Regions from separate parts of the Enterobacter sp. 4974935 genome, predicted to be linked through region 1. Evidence: predicted binding sites of a transcription regulator. Region 1 holds the regulator's gene; each other region holds the start of a gene.

Region 1 (7,786 bases):
CATAAAGTGAACGGAATGACCACCACCGCCGTATGTTCCCCTCACCCTAACCCTCTCCCCGGAGGGGCGAGGGGATTGCTCAGTGCTCGCATTAATTTGTGGGGAACCCTCTCCCACGGGGAGAGGGGAAAAGAATGTTACTGTGCTTCCGCCAGCTGACGATCGCGGCGACATTTAAACATCCAGCCCACCAGCAGCAGGACGATCCACGCGAAGCCCACGTACAGGGAAATACGGGTATCCGGGTGATAACCAATCAGGCCGATGATAAACACCAGGAAGATGAGGCCAACGACGGTCGTCGCAACACCGCCCGGCACTTTAAACTTCAGCGCTTTGGCCTCTTCTGGCGACAGGCGGCGACGGAACGCAATCTGCGACAGCAGGATCATGATCCACACCCACACCGTCGCAAAGGTCGCCAGCGACGCAATCACCAGGAAGACGTTCTCCGGCATAATGTAGTTCAGGTAGACCGAGAACAGCAGCGCCACGGTCATGACCAGCACCGTTACCCACGGGGTACCGCGACGCGACGTTTTGGCAAACACCTTCGGCGCACTGCCCTGCTCCGCCATGCCGTGCAGCATACGGCCCACGCCGAACACGTCACTGTTGATGGCCGACAGCGAGGCGGTCAGCACCACAAAGTTGAGAATGCTGGCGGCAAACGCAATGCCCATATGCTGGAAAGTCAGGACAAACGGGCTGCCGTTGGTGCCCACCTGGTTCCACGGGTAGATGGACATAATCACAAACAGCGTGCCCACGTAGAACACCAGGATGCGCATCGGCACCGAGTTGATGGCGCGCGGAATAGACTTCTCCGGATCTTTCGCTTCCCCGGCGGTGATGCCGATAATCTCGATTCCGCCATAGGCGAACATGACCATCTGCAGCGACATGACCATCCCGAGCCAGCCGTTGCTAAAGAAGCCGCCGTTGCTCCACAGGTTGTGAATGCCGGTTGGCTGTCCACCGTTGCCGATACCCCAGATGATAATGCCGAAACCGGCGAGGATCATGATGATAATGGTCGCGACCTTGAAGAAGGAGAACCAGAACTCCAGCTCGCCAAACACCTTCACGCTCATCAGGTTAACGGCGCAGATAATCAGCACCACGCTCAGCACCCAGATCCAGTGCGGCACGGCGGGGAACCAGACCCCCATATAGATACCAAACGCCGTCACATCGGCAATGGCAACAATCAGGATTTCGAAGCAGTAGGTCCAGCCGGTGATAAACCCGGCCAGCGGGCCTAAATTTTCCTGCGCGTAGCGGGAGAAGGAACTGGCAGAGGGGTTGTGAACCGACATTTCGCCAAGGGCGCGCATGATGATATACGCCGCCACGCCGCCGATGATGTAGGCCAGCAGAACGCTTGGACCGGCCATTTTGATGGCATCTGCCGAGCCATAAAAAAGACCGGTACCGATAGCCGAGCCCAGCGCCATAAAGCGGATGTGGCGGGTGCTCAATCCACGTTTAAGTTTGTTAGTGCTTTCCATTAAAATCTTGCCATTCAACACGAAAAAAACAAAAAACCACGGGGCCTTAAGCCCCGTGGTTAAACAATTTGTTGCCGTTGATTAATGGGCGTTGGATGTCACCTGACGCCCTGCCGCACGGTCCCAGATAATCGCCAGAACCAGCGCTACAACGGAAGGCATCAGCCAGGCCAGGCCCTGCTCGGACAGCGGCAGACGCTGTGTCCAGGCTGGCAGGATTTCTGCAAATGCTGATGCTTTGATCCCGTCAAGGATACCAAAAATCAGGCTGATAAACATGGCTGGCGCAATAATTCGCGTGGAGTTATGCCACCACGAACGGGTGAAGCTCAGCACTACCAGCACGATACATGGCGGATAGATCGCCGTCAGCACCGGAATTGAGACCTGAATCAGGTGGCTCAGACCGAGGTTTGACACCGCCATGGAGAAGATGCCGAGGATAAACACCAGCGTGCGGTAAGAAAGCGGCAGATACTGAGCGAAGAACTCCGCGCAGGCGCAGGTCAGACCCACCGCCGTCACCAGACAGGCCAGGAAAATCAGCGCCGCCAGCAGCATGCTGCCTGCACCACCAAAGGTGTGCTGCACGTAAGCATGCAGGATCGCCGCGCCGTTTGCGCTCTGATCGACCAGCGTTGCGCTATCTGAACCCAGGCGGAACAGCGCCAGATACAGCAGCGTCAGGCCGACACCGGCCATCAGGCCAGCCCAGATGGTGTAGCGAGTCAGCAGACGCGCTTCGGTCACCCCGCGGGAACGCGCGGCGTTAACGATAACGATACCAAACACCATCGCGCCAAGCGTATCCATCGTCAGATAGCCGTTCACGAAACCGTTTGAGAACGCCGCGTTCTGGTAGGCGTCCATCGCGGAGCTGATGGGCCCCGCAGGCCAGACGATGGCCGCAACCGCCAGCACAATCAGCGCCACAATTTTCAGCGGTGCCAGGAAGTTACCCACAGTATCCAGCAGTTTGCCCGGATAGAGAGAAACCAGAATCACGATGGCGAAGTAAATGAGGCTGTAAATAAACAGCGGCATCGCGCCGTCACCGGTCAGCGGGGCAATACCCACTTCAAAGGAGACGGTCGCCGTACGCGGGGTTGCGAACAGCGGGCCAACGGCCAGATAGCAGACGGTTGCCAGCAGAACGCCAGCCACTTTGCCAATCGGGGTGCTGAGGCTGTCCACACCGCCACCGACTTTCGCCAGCGCGATAACGGTCAGTACCGGCAGGCCCACGGCAGTAAGCAGGAAGCCAAACGCAGCCGTCCAGACGTGTTCACCCGCCTGTAAGCCAACCATTGGAGGAAAAATGATGTTACCTGCGCCAACGAACAGCGCAAATGTCATAAAGCCCAGCGCGATAATGTCACGCGATTTCAAGTGATGGGTCATAAAACCTTACTGCCTGTGGATGTGGTGTTGAATACGTTGAGATTTTCGCCATCCCTGACGGGACGATACAGCGGAAAATTTGCTCAATTTCAGCGGGATATGCTCCCGTCCAGGCGTGGCGAAGAATAGTTTTTCGATTTACCACGCAAATACAGTCGGTCTGACAGTATATGGGGGGCAATTTAAACGCTTATAACGTTTAAAGGCAAGAAGGGATCGTAAAACCAGAACAATATGCCAGCATGAAAATTCAGACCAAAATAATATGCCATGTATAAGAAAAACTCATGGCTAATCATGCGAACAAAAAAGCACCAGCCGTATAATATTCACTCGCGTTTCGCTTGACTGCAAAGCAAACGGGCCAGCAATCGCTGGCCCGTGGAAAGGTAGCCTGACACACACGCTGTCAGGCACTTTTTTTGGCAATTAATCGTTCCGGAATCACGAAGCTAAAGCGCGTGCCCTTACCCAGGGTGCTTTCGATATTGAGCCGGCTTTCGTGGTGGCTGACGGCATGCTTCACAATTGCCAGCCCCAGTCCGCTCCCGCCGGTCTGCCGCGAGCGCGCCTTATCCACCCGGTAGAACCGTTCGGTGAGACGCGGGAGGTGTTCAGGCCCAATCCCCGGCCCGTTGTCCTCGACGCTAAACTCAGCCCCTGCCGGAGTATGCTGCCACCGCACCGCGATATGCGTCCCTGTCGGGGTATGATTCACGGCGTTATAGACCAGGTTTGAGATAGCGCTTCGCAGCTCATCTTCACTGCCGAGCACTTTCAGCGTGTTATCAACATCAAAACTCAGGGTGTGTTGATTATGGCTCAGCGTTTGGGCTTCGCGCTCCACCACTCGCAGCATCATCGGCACATCAATGATGTCGTTTAGCGCCAGCGACGGGGCAGCCTCAATTTTTGAAAGCGTTAGTAGCTGTTTGACCAGCCCTTCCATGCGGAACGTCTGTTCCCGCATGGTATGCAGCGCTTTCTCACGCGGCGCCCCCTCAAGCGTTTGCTCCTGCATCATCTCCAGATAGCCCTGAAGCACCGTCAACGGCGTACGCAGCTCGTGGCTGACGTTGGCAAAGAAGTTACGTCTCGCGCCCTCAAGCTGATGCATCTGGGTGACATCCCGCGCCACCATCAGCCACTGCCGATCGCTGTAGGGCATCACGCGAATTTCAAGATGGCGACCGTTATTGAGCTTCAGATTGTGCGGACGACTAAAATCACGCGTTTTCAGATACAGCGTGAACTCGGGATAGCGCAGAAGGTTGAGGATGTTCTGACCGTTATCATCCGGCCAGCGCAGGCCCAACAGCTGCTGTGCGAGGCCATTGCACCAGAAGATGGTCCCTTCTTCCGTCGTCAGGATCACTGCGTCCGGCAGCGACTCCGCGCCGCTGCGAAAGCGTTTTATCAGGCTTCCCAGCTCACGACGGCGCTTTTTATTACGCATCTGCATCTGGTGCAGGCCGTAGAGTAGCGGTTCCCAGCTCCCGCTTCCCGGCGGGGGTGTCATACTTCTGTCGACCCACAGCCACCAGGAAAGACGCAGTAAATTCCAGAAATGCCAGACGAGCAACCCCGTCACGGCCACCAGTAAAAACCACGGCAGATAGCCAAAAATAGCCCCCAGAATGAGGGCCGGAATACAGCATAAGATCAGTTCAAAGACGAGCCTTTTCCATGACAGACGTTCCAGCACGCGTCACACTCCTGTCATTGTTCAGAAACGGGTCGAGAAGCGATAACCCGTGCCGCGGACCGTCTGTACCATGCGATCGTGGCCGCTCAGTTCCAGTGCTTTACGCAGGCGGCGAATATGGACGTCAACCGTTCGGTCTTCGACATAGACGTTAGTTCCCCAGACGTTATTCAGCAACTGTTCGCGGCTGTAAACGCGCTCCGGGTGTGTCATAAAGAAGTGCAGGAGTTTAAATTCGGTGGGGCCCATATCGAGGGGATTTTCACCGGTCATGACCCGGTGTGAGGTAGGATCCAGGCTCAGGCCCTGCATCTCAATCACCTCTTCCACCGCCATCGGTGAAATACGGCGCATCACGGCTTTGATACGCGCCACCAGCTCTTTTGGAGAGAACGGTTTGGTGATGTAATCGTCCGCGCCGGTTTCCAGACCGCGCACGCGATCCTCTTCCTCACCGCGCGCCGTCAGCATCACCACCGGGATATCGCGGGTCATCGCCTCGCGTTTGATATGCTTGATAAACTGCAATCCGGAACCGCCAGGCAGCATCCAGTCCAGCAGGATCAGATCGGGCCAGGGTTCATTCAGCTGGTTCACCGCGCTGTCATAATCTTCCGCTTCAACCGGCTGGAAGCCATTTTGTTCAAGCACGAAGCACACCATTTCACGGATCGGAGCTTCATCTTCTACGACCAGAATACGTCTCGCCATACTTTGCCCTGTCTTATCGTATTTAAGTTACAAGTCTGTAATGCGGCGTCATTATGCGTCAGATTTATGACAGATTTATGAAAAACATTACCACGATAAATAGCAAACTGTTGTTTTATTACAGCGGTTATTTTCCGTTCCCCGAACGTTTATAATCCTGCTTTCTTATTATTGCCACGGATCTCTTATGCGCATACTTCACACCTCAGACTGGCACCTGGGTCAAAATTTTTACAGCAAAAGCCGCGCCGCGGAACATGAAGCGTTCCTGAACTGGCTGCTGGAGACGGCTCAGGCTCACGAGGTGGACGCAATTATTGTGGCGGGCGACATTTTTGATACCGGATCGCCGCCGAGCTATGCGCGTGAGCTGTACAACCGTTTTGTGGTCAACCTCCAGCAAACCGGTTGTCACCTGGTGATTGTCGCCGGAAACCATGACTCGGTGGCGACGCTGAATGAATCCCGCGATATTCTGGCGTTCCTCAATACCACCGTGGTGGCCAGCGCCGGACACGCGCCGCAGATCCTGAAAAAACGTGATGGCACGCCGGGCGCGGTGCTATGCCCAATTCCGTTTTTACGCCCGCGCGATATCGTGCAAAGCCAGGCAGGCCTGTCCGGGAGCGAAAAACAGCAGCATCTGTTGCAGGCCATCACCCGCTATTATCACCAGCAGCATACGGAAGCCTGCGCCCTGCGCGGCGAACAGGCCATTCCGATCGTTGCCACCGGGCACCTCACCACCGTCGGGGCCAGTAAGAGTGATGCGGTGCGCGAGATTTATATCGGTACGCTGGACGCGTTTCCAGCGCAAAACTTTCCTCCCGCCGACTACATTGCCCTCGGGCATATTCACCGGGCCCAGATCGTCGGCGGCTGCGAGCATATTCGCTACTGCGGCTCGCCCATTTCCCTCAGTTTTGACGAAACGGGCAAAGCCAAATCCGTGCATCTGGTGAGCTTCACCGAAGGCAAACTTAGCGCCGTTGAGACGCTTGAGGTGCCGGTCACCCAGCCGCTGGCAGTGCTGAAAGGCGATCTGGCCGCCATTACCGCTCAGCTTGAGCAGTGGCGCGGCGCAGTGCTTAATCCCCCCGTCTGGCTCGATATCGAAATCACCACCGATGACTACCTGTACGATATGCAGCGTAAAATTCAGACGCTGACGGAAGACCTTCCCGTGGAGGTGCTGCTGGTACGTCGCAGCCGCGAGCAGCGCGAGAAAATTCTGCTGAACGCCCAGCGTGAAACGCTTAGCGAACTTCGGGTTGAAGAGGTGTTCGCGCGGCGGCTTGCGCATGAAGAAGTGGACGAGGCCAGGCGCACCAGGCTTAACGAGCTGTTTGCCCATACCTTGCATTCCCTCAATGACGAGGACGAAAACGCATGAAAATTCTGAGCCTGCGTCTGAAAAATCTGAATTCGCTAAAGGGTGAGTGGAAAATCGATTTCACCGCGGAGCCTTTCGCCAGCAATGGGCTGTTTGCCATCACCGGCGCAACCGGCGCGGGTAAAACCACGCTGCTGGATGCCATCTGCCTGGCGCTTTACCACGAAACACCGCGTCTTAATAAGGTCTCTCAGGCACAAAACGACCTGATGACGCGCGATACCGCCGAATGCCTGGCTGAAGTGGAATTTGAGGTCAAAGGCGTTGCTTATCGCGCTTTCTGGAGCCAGAACCGCGCCCGCAACCAGCCAGACGGGAACTTACAGGCACCGCGCGTTGAGCTGGCCCGCTGCGAAGACGGCAAAATTCTGGCCGATAAAGTCACGGATAAGCTGGAACAAACCGCCGCACTCACCGGGCTGGACTATGGTCGCTTTACCCGCTCGATGTTGCTCTCTCAGGGGCAGTTTGCCGCCTTCCTGAATGCTAAACCGAGCGATCGGGCAGAGCTGCTGGAGGAACTGACCGGCACGGAAATTTACGGCCAGATTTCCGCCATGGTTTTTGAAAAACACAAAGCGGCACGCAACGCGCTGGAGATGTGCGAAGCGCAGGCCGCAGGCGTTGTGCTGCTGAGCGAGGAACAGCAGCAGCACTTGCAGCAAAGTTTGCAGGCACTTACTGACGAAGAAAAAATCCTGCTGGCACAGCAGCAGAGCCAACAGAAAGATTTTCAGTGGCTTACGCGTAACGACGAGCTGATACGTGAGCAGCAGCGCGTAGCCGCTTCGCAGCAGCAGGCGCAACAGGCTCTGACGGACGCCGCGCCGCAACTGGCGAAGCTCCAGCTGGCACAGCCCGCCGCCCAGCTACGTCCGCTGTGGGAGTATCAGCAGGAGCAGACCACCCGCCTGGCGCAGACAACAGCGCGAATTGTTGAAGTAAATACTCGCTTACTCGACAGAGCGGCGCAGCGCTCGCGTATTCGCAACGGTGCGCTGCACAACCGTGAACAGTTGCGGACAGAACACACGGTACTGACGCAGTGGCTAACCGAACACGATC
Region 2 (7,786 bases), 380 kb from region 1:
GTGATGGCGGTGTGTCTGAGCGCGCTGATGAATTACCTGCTGCCGGACGTGGAGCCACGTAAACCGCCGCCGCTGATAGAGAAAGACGATGCCCGCGTGCGCCACGAGTCGCTGCTCTCCGGCACCGTGGCGACGCTGATTTTCGTGGTATTTCAGATGAGCGACTTAAGCGATTCGCTCTCGGCACTGATGGCGGGCATTCTGATCCTGTTCCCGATGCACTACCGCGGCGCGGTCATGAGCTCCATCTGGCGCGTGGTCGGCGTGGTGCTGGGCTGTCTCTATATCCTCGTCGTTCAGCTTATTCTGTACGATCACAGCAGCCATATGCTGCTGATGATGCCGCTGATCGGCCTCGGGCTGGCATTTGGCGCGCGCCTGCACGTGATGGAGAAGGTCGGGGCCGGGGTGGGATTTTCCAGCATTACCACCATCGGCATTATGTTCGGGCAAAACATGCATCCGGACAGCGATCTGGTGTTCAGCGATCTGTACCGTATCACCTCCGTTACCTTCGCGCTGGTGGTCACGCTGACGATGGTCTTTCTGGTGCACCTGATCCTGAACCGCTTCGAGGCGACGCGCTACGTTATCGCGCCGCCAAAAGCGGATTAATGCCCCAGCACGGCGGGCAACTGAGAAAGTAAAAACAGGATCAGGCCAATCGTTCCGCCTACCAGGGTACCGTTTACGCGAATGAACTGAAGATCTTTACCGATATTGAGTTCTATCTGGCGTGACATATCTTTGGCGTCCCAGCTTTTCACCGTGTCGCTGATATGGCGCGTCAGGAATGCCGCAAAATCCGGCGCGACGCGGTGCGCGGCCTGCTCCAGATGCTCGTTCAGCGACGCACGCAGGCTGGCATCATTCGACAGCGTCTCACCAAACCACAGCCCGGCGTTGGCGATACGTTGCTTCACGCGGGAATCGTCGCTCTGCATGTCATTTTTCAGCCACTGGCGCAGGTCAGCCCACATTTCACCCAGGTAGCGGTTAAATGCTTCATCATTCTTCAGATAGTGCTTGATGTTGTCGGCTTTGGCCGTCATCTCCGGGTCGTTTTTCAGGTTGTCGATAAACTTCAGCGTGGCGCGGTCAAATGCCCGACGGATCTGGTGCGTGCGGTCGTGGCTGATATCATCCAGCAGCGTGTTCACCGCGTTCGACACCATCTCTGCGCTCTGATCGCCCAGCCACTCGGTGGGCAGCACCATCGCCTTGCGCGGATGCTCGGTCTTCAGCCAGTGGACGATCTGGTCAGAGATAAATTCCCGCGTGCTCTCTCGCTGAATCAGGGTTATCAGACGGTTGATGATGGCGTCCAGCAGCACCTGGTGACGGTTGTTTTTGGTCATGCTTTCCAGCATGACGGCGCTGGTCTCGGTTAAATCGACCTTGTCGATAGCCTTATGCACCGCGCGTTTGAGCAGGCGCTGAATGCGCCCGTCGTCAGTTAGCTCAAGAAAACCGCTCATCACCTGCATCAGATGCAGCCCGACGCGCTGGGCGTTGTCGGGCTTGCTGAACCAGGCACCAATCATCTGGGCCGGCTCGTAGCGGCGAATTAATGCGACCAGCGACTGGGTATCCAGAAACTTTTCCTGCACGAACTGGCCAAGATTGTCGCCGATGCGGTCCTTATTGCGCGGGATAATCGCCGTATGGCGCGAGATAAAGGGAATTGGCACCCGGCGGAACAGCGCGACAACGGCAAACCAGTCCGCCAGCGCGCCGACCATCGCCGCCTCGGCAATAGCTTTTGCGCCGCGTACCCAGAAGGTTTGCGGCAGGAACAGGGTAGTGATAAAGGCCGCAGCGGCAATCAGCAGCAGCGACAGCGCGAGAAGCTTGGCGCGTTTGAGTTCGGTATGTTTTTCCATGGGTTAAGGATAGAGGGATACGGGGGAAAAGTGCAAAAACCGCCACAGCACCCACCCACCAAACCCCATCAATACCACCCCCGCCGTGCGCTCTATCAGCCAGAGCGAACGGCTGAGCTTTCGCTGAACCGCCGGTAACCCCATCAGCGACACCAGCGCAAAATCCCATACCAGTACTACCATCACCATCCAGACGCCGCAGGTCGCCTGCTGAAGCAGCGTGACGTCCGGCCCGAGTAACGCCGTCATCAGCGCCAGGTAGAACAACGCGTTTTTGGGATTCAACAGCGCCGAACCCAGCCCCAGCAGGATCTGCTTACGCAGCGAGGGGCAGCGCTCATGTGTTTCATTTAGCGCCAGCGTCTGCGGTCGGCTGCGTACAAGATGCGAGCCGATCCAGAGCAAATACAGTGCGCCGGATAATTCAATCAACGTGAACAGCCACGCGAACTGACGCAGCGCGCTCCATCCCATAATGACCAGCAAAATGTAAAGCCCATTTCCTGCCGCTATCCCGATGCACAATCCGGCGCTGCCGCGCAGTCGGTAGCGGGCGGCGTAGCCCATCAGCAGGAAAAAATCCGGGCCCGGGCTTAACAGGGCAACAAAATGCGCCAGCGCCAGGGCGAGAAAAGCGGAAGGGAAGAACAGTTCCATAGCGACCTCAGAATGCAAAACTGGGGCCAGACTACGAAAACACAGAACCTATTTATTGTCTGATATTGATCGGCCCGTAGCGTACTGGCGCGGTGTGGCGGCGGTGTAGCGCACAAAGGTCTTATGAAAATGGCTCTGGTCGGCAAACCCGCTCTGGTAGCCGACATCGGCGATATCATCCCCGGCACGCAGCCGCGCTTTGGCGTACTCAACGCGGGAGATATTGAGGAAGCTGCCAGGCGTCAGGCCCGTGTCCTTCTTGAAGGTACGGATCAGCGTCTCCTTTCGCAGCGAGAATCGTTGCGCAAGTGCGTCGAGGGAAGGCGGGCTGGAAAGACTGGAAAGAAATGCCTGCTGAACCTGCTGGCTGGTTGATCCAGGCTTTTCTGCCTCATCCATGCAATGGGGAAGGGCAGTAAGCAGCCTGTCTACGGACGCAGGGGACATCCTCTCAACAACTTCCCGGTAATACATAAACAGCGTAGCGTTGCGAATCACCTGAACCGCAAGGGGAAGGTCCGTATCGATATAAAGCATATGATAACTACGCGGCTGCCCGGCAACAGGGTTGCAGCTGTGTGGGACATAAGCCGGGATCACAATCAGGTCCCCGGGCTGGAGGATGTATTCTCTGCCATTACACACGCAGCATGTCTGGCCTTCCACAATTGCGCCGATGGAGAGCTGAGGGTGGCAATGGCGTTTGTACGCCTGCATGCTCTGCCACGTGCTGCGTAGTTCAAGGCCCGAGGCGCGGTGAAAGGTCTGACGGATGTGGCGGGTATCGGTCATAGCAACTCCTTATGAAGGTTTTTTATACCACGCCAGCCACGGTATGGCATCGCTTTACTCAGAACCTTCCGGATATACCCAACTTTACGTCCATAGCCAGTCATGTTGACTACCCTTAATACCCTAAGCGGTAAAACATGGAGATTCGATATGGCTTATCAGACAGTAAATCCTGCCACTAACCAGCTCATCAAAGAATATCCCTCCCACACTGACGCAGATGTTGAAGCGGCGCTGAAGGCAGCCGATGCGCTCTATCACTCCGACTGGGCGAAAGGCGACATAAGCCAGCGCCTGCCGGTACTGCATAAGCTGGCGGACCTGATCGACGAACGCGTGGAGGAGCTGGCGAAAATCGCCAGCCAGGAGATGGGTAAGCTCATCGAACAGAGCCGCGGCGAGGTGAAGCTGTGCGCGCAAATCGCCCGCTACTATGCGGACAACGCGAAGCAGTTCCTGGCCCCGGTGAAGTATGACTCTGAACTCGGGGAAGCATGGGTTGAACATCACCCCATCGGCGTGCTGATGGCCGTCGAACCATGGAACTTCCCATACTATCAGCTGATGCGCGTTCTGGCGCCAAACCTGGCGGCGGGTAACCCTGTCATCGCTAAACACGCCAGCATTGTGCCACATTGTGCGGAAACCTTCGCCCATCTGGTGCGTGAGGCGGGCGCGCCGGAAGGGGCGTGGACCAACCTGTTTATCTCGTCCGATCAGGTGGCGAACATCATCGCTGACGATCGCGTACAGGGCGCGGCGCTAACCGGTTCAGAAAAAGCGGGCAGCGTGGTAGCGGCCCAGGCGGCGAAGCACATTAAGAAATCCACGCTGGAGCTTGGCGGTAACGACGTATTCGTGGTGCTCGACGATGCGGACCTGGATAAAGCGGTGAAGATCGGCGTTAACGCGCGGCTCAACAACGCCGGGCAGGTCTGTACCGCGGCGAAGCGCTTTATCCTGCATGAAAAGATTGCCGATGCCTTCCTGAGCAAATTCACCGAGGCATTTAAGCAGGTGAAGATTGGCGATCCGCTGGACGAAAGCACCACGCTGGGGCCGCTGTCCTCTAAAGACGCGCTCGACACGTTGACCAAACAGGTTAACGAGGCGGTGAAAAACGGCGCTACGCTGCACTATGGCGGCAAACCTGTGCAGCGAGACGGGAGCTTCTTTGAGCCGACCATCCTGACCAACATCTCACGCGACAACCCGGCGTACTTCGAAGAGTTCTTTGGCCCGGTAGCGCAGATTTACGTGGTGAAAAACGACGACGAGGCGGTCGCGCTGGCGAACGACTCCCACTACGGCCTGGGCGGAGCGGTGTTCAGCCAGGATATTGAGCGCGCGAAGAAGATGGCATCGCGTATTGAGACCGGGATGGTGTACATCAACTGGCTCACCGATACGGCGGCAGAACTGCCGTTCGGCGGCGTAAAACGTTCGGGTTACGGACGCGAGCTGTCGGACCTGGGGATCAAAGAGTTTGTGAACCAGAAGCTGGTGGTCGTTCGCAAGTAATGTCGGACATAAAAAAACCTGCCATCCGGCAGGTTTTTTTATTAACAGTCTCATCGCCTTTTTTGCCGTGTGGCGCTGCGCTTACCCGGCCTACAAGGTGCAATAATATTCATAAATTGCACCCTTCATTGTAGGCCCGTGCAAGCGTAGCGCCGCCGGGCGAAACGGGCAAACAGGCTTAGAAGGACACGCCACCGCCAACATATGCGCCGTCAATCAGCGTGTGGTTAGGACGACCGTCTTTACCATCAACGCTCACGTGACGATAACCCACCTTCAGCGTCACCGGCTTCACTGGCGTCCAGCTTACGCCACCATTCGCTTCAACGTAGTTTTTCACGCTGTTGTTCAGGCCGTCTGGCGCAACGTAGCCTTCACCGAATACCCTGATGCTGTCGGTCAGGGCAACGTTCACACCGCCGCCGACCGGGAACGCCACGCCGTTATCGCCTTTTTTCGGGCCAACGTAGAGGGCCTTAGCGCCTGCGTTCAGCATCACCGGGCCGACTTCAAAGTTGTAGCCTGCTCCTACGCCACCGGTTGTGGTGCCGTCATCGGTGTTTTTCAGCCAGCTACCTTCGGTGTACAGACCGGAGGTTGATTTCCCCATTTCCACATTCAGGTTGGTAAAGTTTTTACCCTGCTCAATGCTGCCGCCCATGGCCAGTGCGGAGCCCGATACGGCAGTCAGAGCGGAAAGAAGGAGAACGTTGAGCTTTTTCATGAGTTTTTCCTCGTCATCAAATTAATCTGAGGGCACCTTAACAAGAGCTGTTTATCTCTGCAAATGCGATGCTTGTCACGTTTTTATGCTGATTTTGTTTGGTTTTTGAATTTTAAATGTTGTTCGAATGTTGACCCGGCAAGGAGTCAATACGTAATGCATTCGCGTTTAGGAAGGGTTCAGGATTCTCATTAAACGTACGCTGAACGGGTCGGAAAAATTAGTTCAGGATGAATTAATTGAGTTTCTAATAATTTCCAAAAGTGTTTCAGTTGTCACAGATAAAGACACAGGTTTACATTTCTGGAGGTGGCTATACGCCCCGTTGTGCCGAACCGCTTTCACCATGTCATTTTTCTGACACGTTTCTTCATTACGTTGTTGGCTTCACTTACTGGGTGCTAACACTATGAAAAGAAAAATCATTCCTGTGCTAATTGGTTGTGCGCTCTCTTTCTCTGGCCTGGCGGCACAGCCAACCGCGGAGCGTTACGTCGTCAGTTTTCCCGAAGGCGCGCATGTCAAATACAGCGGTGCGTTTGCCAGCGCGTTTCCGAACGGGCTGCCTGTGGGGACTGGCTCTGGCCTGCTGTTTACGGGCAAGCAGGGCGATGCCTTGACGTTTACGACCGTGACCGATCGCGGTCCTAACGCGGATTCGCCAAAAATGGGGAAAAATGACGCTAAAATCTTTGTTACCCCGGATTTCGCCCCGCTGCTAATGACGATCCGCGTGCAAAACGGTAAAGCGGAGGCCGTGGACGCGCGTCCTTTGCATGACGATAAAGGCGAAATCAACGGTCTGCCGCTGCAAAGTGGCGTGATTGGTTCCACCAATGAAATCGCGCTAAGCGACACCTTAAAAGTGCTGAAAGGCGATAACCGCGGGCTGGATACGGAAGGCATCACGCCGGACGGGAAGGGCGGCTACTGGCTGTGCGATGAGTATGGTCCGTTCCTGATTAATATTGACAGTAAAGGGAAAATCCTCGCGATCCACGGCCCACAGGCGGCGGAAGGGGAGAAATCCATCGCCGGCGGTCTGCCAAATGTTATCAAATGGCGCCAGGCAAACCGGGGATTTGAAGGCCTGACCCGCATGCCGGACGGACGTATTATCGCCGCTGTCCAGAGTACGTTGGATATCGACGGGAAGAGCAAAAAGCAGGCGCTGTTTACGCGACTGGTCAGCTTCGATCCGGCGACCGGAAAAACCGCGATGTACGGCTACCCTGTCGACAGCGCGGCCTACAGCAAAAACAGCGACGCCAAAATCGGCGATATCGTGGCGCTGGATAACCACACTATCCTGCTGATTGAACAGGGCGAAGATAAAAACGACGTAATGCGTAACCTCATCTACAGGGTGGATCTGAGCAAGGCGAGCGATCTGGCCGCCTTCGACAAGCCGGGCGAATACCCGGAATTTGACGATGAGAAAACGCTGGCGCAGCGCGGCATTTCACTTGCGGAAAAAACGCAGGTGGTCGATCTGCGTGCGCTGGGCTGGCAGCAGGAAAAGGCCGAAGGGCTGGCGCTGATTGACGACAAAACGCTGGCGGTGGCGAACGATAATGACTTTGGCGTGAAGGTGGCGATGCACAACCCGGCCGAGGGCAAGAAGCTCAAGGATTATCGGGTGAACGCGGAAGGCAAGCTGACGCTGGATGACAAAGCGGTTGAAACTACCCTCAGCGTCAAGCCGCTGAAGAAGCCGGATTCCGACAGCGAGCTATGGATTGTGACGCTGCCGGAGGCGTTGAAATAATATTGGACTTTACCCCTCACCCTGGCCCTCTCCCCACAGGGGAGAGGGGATTGTTCGGTGCAGATACTTTTCAACGCAGAATAGTTAGATCGACTTAACGCTCTTTTCCCAGGTCTCGACCAGATGATCTCGCAGGCTTCCGGTTCCGTGCATTGTCACCAGAAGATTCTGTCGTGCGCGGGTAATGCCGACGTAAAGGCGCTTGATATCGTCACTCAGATCTTCACTGTCCCTTTCCTTTGCCGCATCCATAATGGCGACCGAATTAAACTCAAGCCCCTTGCTGCTGGGCAGCGGCATGACGCAGAGGTAATCATTCTGCGGGGACCAGTGCTTTTTATCATCGCTGTAGACAATCATCTGGTATGGGATCTTGCGGGCTTCAAGCCTTGGCGCGAGCATGCCTGAAATGCTGTAGGTTGAGGGGCACAGTATGGCGAT
Region 3 (7,786 bases), 990 kb from region 1:
GGCGTTTGCCAGGCCACCACCCGCCGTGTTTGGCGGCGGCGTCATCTCGGTGAACAGCGCCAGGGACATTCCATCAATACCACGGGTGATGGTGGACATCAGGATCCAGATCAGCCAGAACAGGCCGAACGCCATCGTGGCCATGGAAAGCGTCAGCGCAATGCGGTTTTTAATCCGGCGCTTTGACTGCATTTTGCGACGAGATTCCGCAAGCTGAGCGGTGTTTTGCATGTCGAGAGTCGCCATTAGCGTGCCCCCTCGTTTTTAGCCAGACGCATAATCATCAGCTTGGAGATAGCCAGCACAATAAAGGTAATAACAAACAGGATCAGACCCAGTTCCATCAGCGCTGCGACGTGCAGCCCGGATTCCGCTTCGGCAAATTCGTTCGCCAGCGCAGAGGTAATACTGTTCCCCGGCATGTAGAGCGACACGCTGTCGAGCTGGTAGGTGTTGCCGATGATAAAGGTCACCGCCATGGTTTCACCCAGCGCGCGGCCTAAGCCCAGCATGATGCCGCCGATCACCCCATTCTTGGTGAACGGAAGGACGATGCGCCAGATAACCTCCCAGGTGGTGCAGCCGATGCCGTAGGCCGACTCTTTCATCATCACCGGGGTTTGTTCGAAGACATCGCGCATGACCGCCGCAATGTACGGAATAATCATGATGGCGAGGATCACGCCAGCCGCCAGAATACCGATACCGAATGCCGGGCCAGAGAACAGGGCCCCCACAAACGGAACGGCGGAGAGAACATTACCCACCGGCTCCTGGAAGTACGTCGCAAACAGCGGAGCAAAGATAAACAGGCCCCACATGCCGTAAACGATACTTGGGATGGCCGCCAGCAGTTCAATGGCGATACCCAGCGGACGTCGCAGCCAGCCTGGTGCCAGCTCCGTCAGGAACAGGGCAATACCGAAGCTTACCGGCACCGCAATCAGCAGAGCGATAAAAGAGGTCACCAGCGTGCCGTAAATCGGCACCAGCGCACCGTAAATATCGTTCGGCGCATCCCACTCTTTGGTCCACAGGAAGGCGAAACCAAATTTTTGAATGCTCGGCCAGGAGGAGAAAATGAGGGACACGATAATGCCGCCCAGCAGCAATAGCACAATCAGCGCAGCCAGTTTCACCAGCGCGCTGAAAATCATGTCACCTTTTTTACCCGGAGGGTTAAATGCAGGCTTGGTTGCAGCCATAAATTACTCTTCTTTATGAGACGTCTTACGAATATGCCCGGTGGCGCTGGCGCTTACCGGGCCTACAGGATGAACCGTAGGGCGGGATCGCTGCGCGCCACCCGCCATCTTCGTCAAAAATATCCTGTTAGTACAGCGCTTTACCGCTGCTGTCTTTCACGTTGGTTTTCCATGCAGCACGGATCTGCTCAACCACGCTGTCTGGCAGGCTGGCGTAATCCAGGTCATTCGCCTGTTTGCCGCCGTTTTTGTATGCCCAGTCGAAGAACTTCAGCACTTCAGCACCCTGCTCAGGCTTCTTCTGCTCTTTGTGGACCAGAATGAAGGTGGTAGACGTGATAGGCCATGCATCGTCGCCTTTCTGGTTGGTCAGGTCCTGAGCGAAGGATTTGCTCCAGTCAGCGCCTTTTGCGGCGTTAGCGAAGTTCTCTTCGGTCGGGCTAACCGGTTTGCCGTCAGCAGAAACCAGTTTGGTGTAAGCCAGGTTGTTCTGTTTCGCGTAAGCGTACTCTACGTAGCCGATAGAGCCAGGCAGACGCTGTACGAAGGCAGCGATACCGTCGTTGCCTTTACCGCCCAGACCGGTTGGCCAGTTAACGGTAGAGCCGGAACCGACTTTAGATTTCCACTCTTCGTTCACTTTCGCCAGGTAGCTGGTGAACACGAAAGAGGTACCAGAACCGTCAGCACGACGAACCACCGCGATATTCTGCGAAGGCAGCTTAACGCCCGGGTTCAGTTTGGTGATGGCTTCGTCATCCCATTTTTTGATTTTGCCCAGGTAGATATCACCCAGGGTTTTGCCGTCCAGCACCAGCTCGCCTGATTTCAGGCCAGGGATGTTAACAGCCAGCACAACGCCGCCGATCACGGTCGGGAACTGGAACAGGCCTTCCTGATTCAGTTTCTCATCAGACAGCGGAGCGTCGGATGCGCCGAAATCAACGGTATTCGCGGTAATTTGTTTTACGCCACCGGAGGAGCCGATACCCTGATAGTTGACCTTGTTACCGGTCTCTTTCTGGTAGGTATCCGCCCATTTGGCATACACCGGCGCAGGGAAGGTTGCACCAGCGCCAGTCAGGCTTGCTGCTGCGAAAGCAGAGAAAGCGCTCAGAGATAAGGTCGCGGCGACAACAGTTGCGACAGTGGTACGCATAACTTTCATAATGTCTCCTGCAAGGATTTCGTAAATCATTGTTTAAGTGGCTACGATGAGCAAAATAGGACAAACAGGTGACAGATAAATGTACGAAATATGACAGTTTTATGACAAAGAAAATTTCACTTAAAATTAAGCAAAAATCCATAAATAAATCATAAACTTAATGATTATTATGACAGCTTGTTTTCAGTAATATTTTCTTTATGTGACACTGATAAAATAGCTGAAAATGACGGATTGTCATAAAAAAAGGCTCCACCGGATGGCGGAGCCTGGAAGGATTATTCTACGGTAACGGACTTCGCCAGATTTCGCGGCTGGTCAACGTCGGTGCCTTTGATCAGCGCGACGTGGTAAGCCAGCAGTTGCAGCGGTACGGTGTAGAAGATCGGCGCAATCACCTCTTCCACATGCGGCATCTCGATGATGTGCATGTTGTCGCTGCTGGCGAAACCGGCATCTTTATCCGCAAAGACGTACAGTACACCACCACGGGCGCGCACCTCTTCGATGTTAGATTTCAGTTTTTCCAGCAGTTCGTTGTTCGGTGCCACCACGATAACCGGCATATCCGCGTCGATCAGCGCCAGCGGACCGTGTTTCAGCTCGCCTGCCGCGTAGGCTTCCGCGTGGATGTAGGAGATCTCTTTCAGCTTCAGCGCGCCTTCCAGCGCGATAGGGTACTGATCGCCACGGCCCAGGAACAGAGCGTGGTGCTTATCAGAGAAATCTTCAGCCAGCGCCTCAATGCGCTTGTCCTGAGACAGCATCTGCTCGATACGGCTCGGCAGCGCCTGGAGACCGTGAACGATGTCATGCTCAACGGAAGCATCTTCGCCTTTCAGACGCGCCAGCTTCGCCACCAGCATCAGCAGAACGGTCAGCTGCGTGGTGAACGCTTTGGTGGAGGCCACGCCGATTTCGGTGCCCGCTTTGGTCATCAGCGCCAGATCGGATTCACGCACCAGTGAGGAGCCCGGTACGTTACAGATGGCCAGCGAACCCAGGTAACCCAACTCTTTAGACAGACGCAGCGCCGCCAGGGTATCGGCCGTTTCGCCAGACTGGGAAAGAGTGATCATCAGGCTGTTACGGCGCACAGCGGATTTACGATAGCGGAACTCAGATGCGATTTCGACGTCGCACGGCACGCCCGCCAGGGATTCAAACCAGTAGCGAGAGACCATACCGGAGTTGTAAGAGGTACCGCAGGCCACGATCTGAATGTGCTCGACTTTGCTCAGCATTTCGTTGGCATTGGCGCCCAGCTCGCTCAGATCCACTTCACCATGGCTGATGCGCCCGGTCAGGGTGTTTTTAATGGCGTTTGGCTGTTCGTAGATCTCTTTCTGCATGTAGTGACGATAAGCACCTTTGTCGCCCGCGTCGTATTGCAGGTTTGATTCGATTTCCTGGCGCTTAACCTGCTCGCCTTTCGTGTCGAATACGGTCACGCTGCGACGTGTCACCTCGGCAATGTCGCCCTCTTCCAGGAAGATAAAGCGACGGGTAACCGGCAGCAGCGCCAGCTGGTCGGAAGCGATAAAGTTTTCACCCATGCCCAGACCAATCACCATCGGGCTACCGGAACGCGCGGCCAGCAGCGTGGACGGGTCACGGGAATCCATGATCACCGTACCGTAAGCACCACGCAGCTGAGGGATAGCGCGCAGCACCGCATCACGCAGTGTACCGCCCTGTGCCAGCTCCCAGTGCACCAGGTGAGCAATCACTTCGGTGTCGGTTTCAGAGACGAAGGTATAGCCGCGCGCTTTCAGTTCTTCACGCAGCGGTTCGTGGTTTTCGATAATGCCGTTATGCACCACCACAATGTGTTCAGACACATGCGGGTGTGCGTTGCCTTCAGATGGCTCACCGTGAGTCGCCCAGCGGGTATGCGCAATACCGGTGCCACCGTGCAGCGGATGTTCCTCCGCCGCCTGGGCCAGCATCTGCACTTTACCGAGACGACGCAGACGGGTCATATGACCTTCTGCATCGACGACAGCCAGACCGGCTGAGTCATAACCACGGTATTCCAGACGACGTAAACCTTCGAGAAGGATTTCAGCAATATCACGCTGCGCAACTGCGCCAACAATTCCACACATAGTTAGATTTCCTGATTATGGCGTTATGCCATGCGTTGTCGCTGACCTGTATTTGCCCTTTCCGGGCCCCCCGAGCCTTGTAGAGAGTGGGGTTATTTTTATGGGTACTGCTGGTGGGGGGAGGATTATGTTATCCCCTCACCCCGGCCCTCTCCCCATAGGGGAAAGGGTGAAAACCGCACCATTCAGTTCCCCTCTCCCCTATGGGGAGAGGGTCAGGGTGAGGGGTGTATATTGTCGTTACTTTTTCTTCACCGGGCGTTTCCAGCCCTGCTTACTGACCTGCGGAACGCGGCTTAACACCAGCTCGTTCTCGGCCACATCGCGCGTAACGGTTGTCCCGGCGGCAATGGTCACGCCTTTGCCCACGGTGACAGGCGCCACCAGCTGGGTATCGGAACCTACAAACACGTCATCACCGATGATGGTTTTAAACTTATTGGCACCGTCATAGTTACAGGTAATCGTCCCTGCACCGATGTTTACGTTGTCGCCAATTTCCGCATCGCCCAGATAGGTCAGATGACCGGCTTTCGAGCCTTTACCGAGACGTGCTTTTTTCATTTCCACGAAGTTACCTACATGAGCGCCTTCCAGCAGCTCAGCGCCCGGGCGCAGACGCGCAAACGGGCCGATGGTACAGGCGGAATCCAGACGCGCATCTTCTACCACGCTGTACGGGCTGATTTCGCAGTCGTCACCGATCACGCTGTTTTTAATCACACAGCCGGTGCCGATTTTGACGCGGTTGCCCAGCGTGACGTTACCTTCCAGGATAACGTTAGTATCTATTTCAACGTCGCGCCCGTGGGTCAGCGTGCCACGCAGATCGAAACGCGCCGGATCGCGCAGCATAACGCCCGCCAGCAACAGTTTTTCTGCCTGCTCGGACTGGTAAATACGCTCCAGGCGTGACAGCTGTAGACGGTTGTTTACCCCGTCCGTTTCGCTGATACGCGCCGGATGAACGGCAGCAATCTCACGCCCTTCCTGGTACGCCATCGCAATGATGTCGGTGATGTAGTATTCACCCTGCGCGTTGTTATTATTGAGTTTGGACAGCCAGCGCTTCATATCCGCACCGTTCGCAATCAGGATGCCGGTGTTGATCTCCTGAATCTGACGCTGTTCGTCAGTGGCATCTTTATGCTCAACAATCCCGGTTACCTTGCCGTTTTCACGCGTAATGCGGCCATAGCCGGTTGGATCGTCCAGCACGACGGTTAACAACCCAATGCCACCCTGCGGTTTGGCTTCACGCAGGCGAGTGAGGGTTTCAACGGAGATCAGCGGGACGTCGCCGTAGAGCATCAGGATGTCTTCATCATCAGCGAAGAAGGGTGCAGCCTGCTGCATTGCATGACCCGTACCCAGCTGTTCTGCCTGTAGCACCCAGTTGAGATTGTCGTCACGCAGCGTTTTTTTCAGCAGATCGCCGCCATGTCCATAAACCAGATGCACCTGGCTGGCAGCTAATTCATTAGCTGCATCAATAACATGCTGCACCATTGGCTTTCCTGCCAGCGTGTGGAGCACTTTAGGCAGATCGGAATACATGCGGGTACCTTTGCCTGCGGCAAGGATCACCACGCTCATCGCACTGTTTAACATACGCATCCTGACGGTAGTTTGTGTGAGAAGTAAAAACGTTTGATGCTTAAAATTCTACATCTTTTTCATCATGAATTAAGGCCGAAAAAAAAAGCCAGCCTGGGATCCAGACTGGCTTTTGTGCTTTTCAAGCCGGTGTTACATCGCTTTTTTGGTCAACTCGATAACGCGCAGTTTCGCGATCGCTTTGGCCAGCTCCGCAGACGCCTGAGCGTAATCCACGTCACCATGAGAGCTGCTAATGTGCTCTTCAGCCTTACGCTTCGATTCCAGGGCTCGCGCTTCGTCGAGATCCTGGCCACGAATAGCGGTATCGGCCAGAACGGTCACACTGCCTGGCTGCACTTCAAGAATGCCGCCGGACAGATAGATAAACTCTTCATGACCGAACTGTTTAACGATGCGGATCATACCAGGCTTAATGGCGGTGAGCAGCGGTGCGTGACCCGGGAAAATACCCAGTTCACCTTCACTACCCGTTACCTGGATTTTCTCGACCAGACCAGAGAACATTTGTTGCTCTGCGCTGACGACGTCCAGGTGGTAAGTCATTGCCATATCACCCTCCGATTAAGGCGTTAAAGTTTTTTGGCTTTTTCCACGGCTTCTTCGATGGAACCAACCATGTAGAACGCCTGCTCTGGCAGGTGATCGTATTCGCCTTCCATGATGCCTTTAAAGCCACGGATGGTGTCTTTCAGGGAAACGTATTTACCTGGAGAACCGGTGAATACTTCCGCAACGAAGAACGGCTGGGACAGGAAGCGCTGGATCTTACGCGCACGTGCTACCACCAGTTTGTCTTCTTCAGACAGTTCATCCATACCCAGGATGGCGATGATGTCTTTCAGTTCCTGGTAACGTTGCAGCAGGGACTGTACGCCACGCGCGGTGTCGTAGTGTTCCTGGCCAACAACCAGTGGATCCAGCTGACGGCTGGTAGAGTCCAGCGGGTCAACGGCCGGGTAGATACCCAGAGACGCGATCTGACGGCTCAGTACCACGGTTGCATCTAAGTGAGCAAAGGTGGTGGCTGGAGATGGGTCAGTCAAGTCATCCGCAGGTACGTATACCGCCTGAACGGAGGTGATAGAACCAGTTTTGGTAGAGGTGATACGTTCCTGAAGAACACCCATCTCTTCCGCAAGCGTAGGCTGATAACCTACCGCTGAAGGCATACGACCCAGCAGTGCAGATACTTCAGTACCGGCCAGGGTGTAACGGTAGATGTTATCAACGAACAGCAGAACGTCACGGCCTTCGTCACGGAACTTCTCAGCCATCGTCAGGCCAGTCAGCGCAACGCGCAGACGGTTTCCTGGTGGCTCGTTCATCTGGCCGTAAACCAGGGATACTTTATCCAGAACGTTGGAGTCGGTCATTTCGTGGTAGAAGTCGTTACCCTCACGAGTACGTTCACCAACACCCGCAAACACGGAGTAACCGGAGTGCTCGATCGCGATGTTACGGATCAGCTCCATCATGTTTACGGTTTTACCTACACCCGCACCACCGAACAGACCAACTTTACCGCCCTTCGCGAACGGGCACATCAGGTCGATAACTTTGATGCCGGTTTCCAGCAGTTCCTGAGAGCTGGACAGCTCTTCGTAGGAAGGTGCCGCGCGGTGGATAGCCCAACGCTCTTCTTCACCGATGTCGCCTTTCATGTCGATTGGTTGACCCAATACGTT

Evidence for each region. The regulator PhoB, encoded in region 1, activates phosphate uptake and scavenging genes when phosphate is short. The targets are predictions, from matches to a motif close to CTGTCATAAAACTGNCNNAT.
Region 2: a site for PhoB is predicted at 5,922-5,941, ahead of AC4OVS_RS19265 (esterase-like activity of phytase family protein). Genes of this name have one in related genera too.
Region 3: a site for PhoB is predicted at 2,462-2,481, ahead of pstS (phosphate ABC transporter substrate-binding protein PstS). Genes of this name have one in related genera too.

What each region holds. Positions count from the first base shown of each region.
Region 1 is NZ_JBZWGT010000003.1:3,379,100-3,386,885, forward strand. Features, by position in the region: gene proY (proline-specific permease ProY) at 138-1,511, opposite strand; gene brnQ (branched-chain amino acid transporter carrier protein BrnQ) at 1,593-2,912, opposite strand; gene phoR (phosphate regulon sensor histidine kinase PhoR) at 3,322-4,617, opposite strand; gene phoB (phosphate response regulator transcription factor PhoB) at 4,639-5,328, opposite strand; gene sbcD (exonuclease subunit SbcD) at 5,516-6,721, shown strand; gene sbcC (exonuclease subunit SbcC) at 6,718-7,786, shown strand, end outside.
Region 2 is NZ_JBZWGT010000003.1:3,762,017-3,769,802, reverse strand. Features, by position in the region: gene AC4OVS_RS19295 (DUF2955 domain-containing protein) at 1-615, shown strand, start outside; gene AC4OVS_RS19290 (DUF445 domain-containing protein) at 612-1,883, opposite strand; gene AC4OVS_RS19285 (LysE family translocator) at 1,887-2,540, opposite strand; gene AC4OVS_RS19280 (helix-turn-helix domain-containing protein) at 2,589-3,332, opposite strand; gene AC4OVS_RS19275 (NAD-dependent succinate-semialdehyde dehydrogenase) at 3,483-4,853, shown strand; gene AC4OVS_RS19270 (YfaZ family outer membrane protein) at 5,032-5,577, opposite strand; gene AC4OVS_RS19265 (esterase-like activity of phytase family protein) at 5,987-7,345, shown strand; gene AC4OVS_RS19260 (3'-5' exonuclease) at 7,430-7,786, opposite strand, start outside.
Region 3 is NZ_JBZWGT010000003.1:4,370,521-4,378,306, forward strand. Features, by position in the region: gene pstA (phosphate ABC transporter permease PstA) at 1-246, opposite strand, end outside; gene pstC (phosphate ABC transporter permease PstC) at 246-1,205, opposite strand; gene pstS (phosphate ABC transporter substrate-binding protein PstS) at 1,333-2,373, opposite strand; gene glmS (glutamine--fructose-6-phosphate transaminase (isomerizing)) at 2,652-4,481, opposite strand; gene glmU (bifunctional UDP-N-acetylglucosamine diphosphorylase/glucosamine-1-phosphate N-acetyltransferase GlmU) at 4,722-6,092, opposite strand; gene AC4OVS_RS22175 (F0F1 ATP synthase subunit epsilon) at 6,231-6,650, opposite strand; gene atpD (F0F1 ATP synthase subunit beta) at 6,671-7,786, opposite strand, start outside.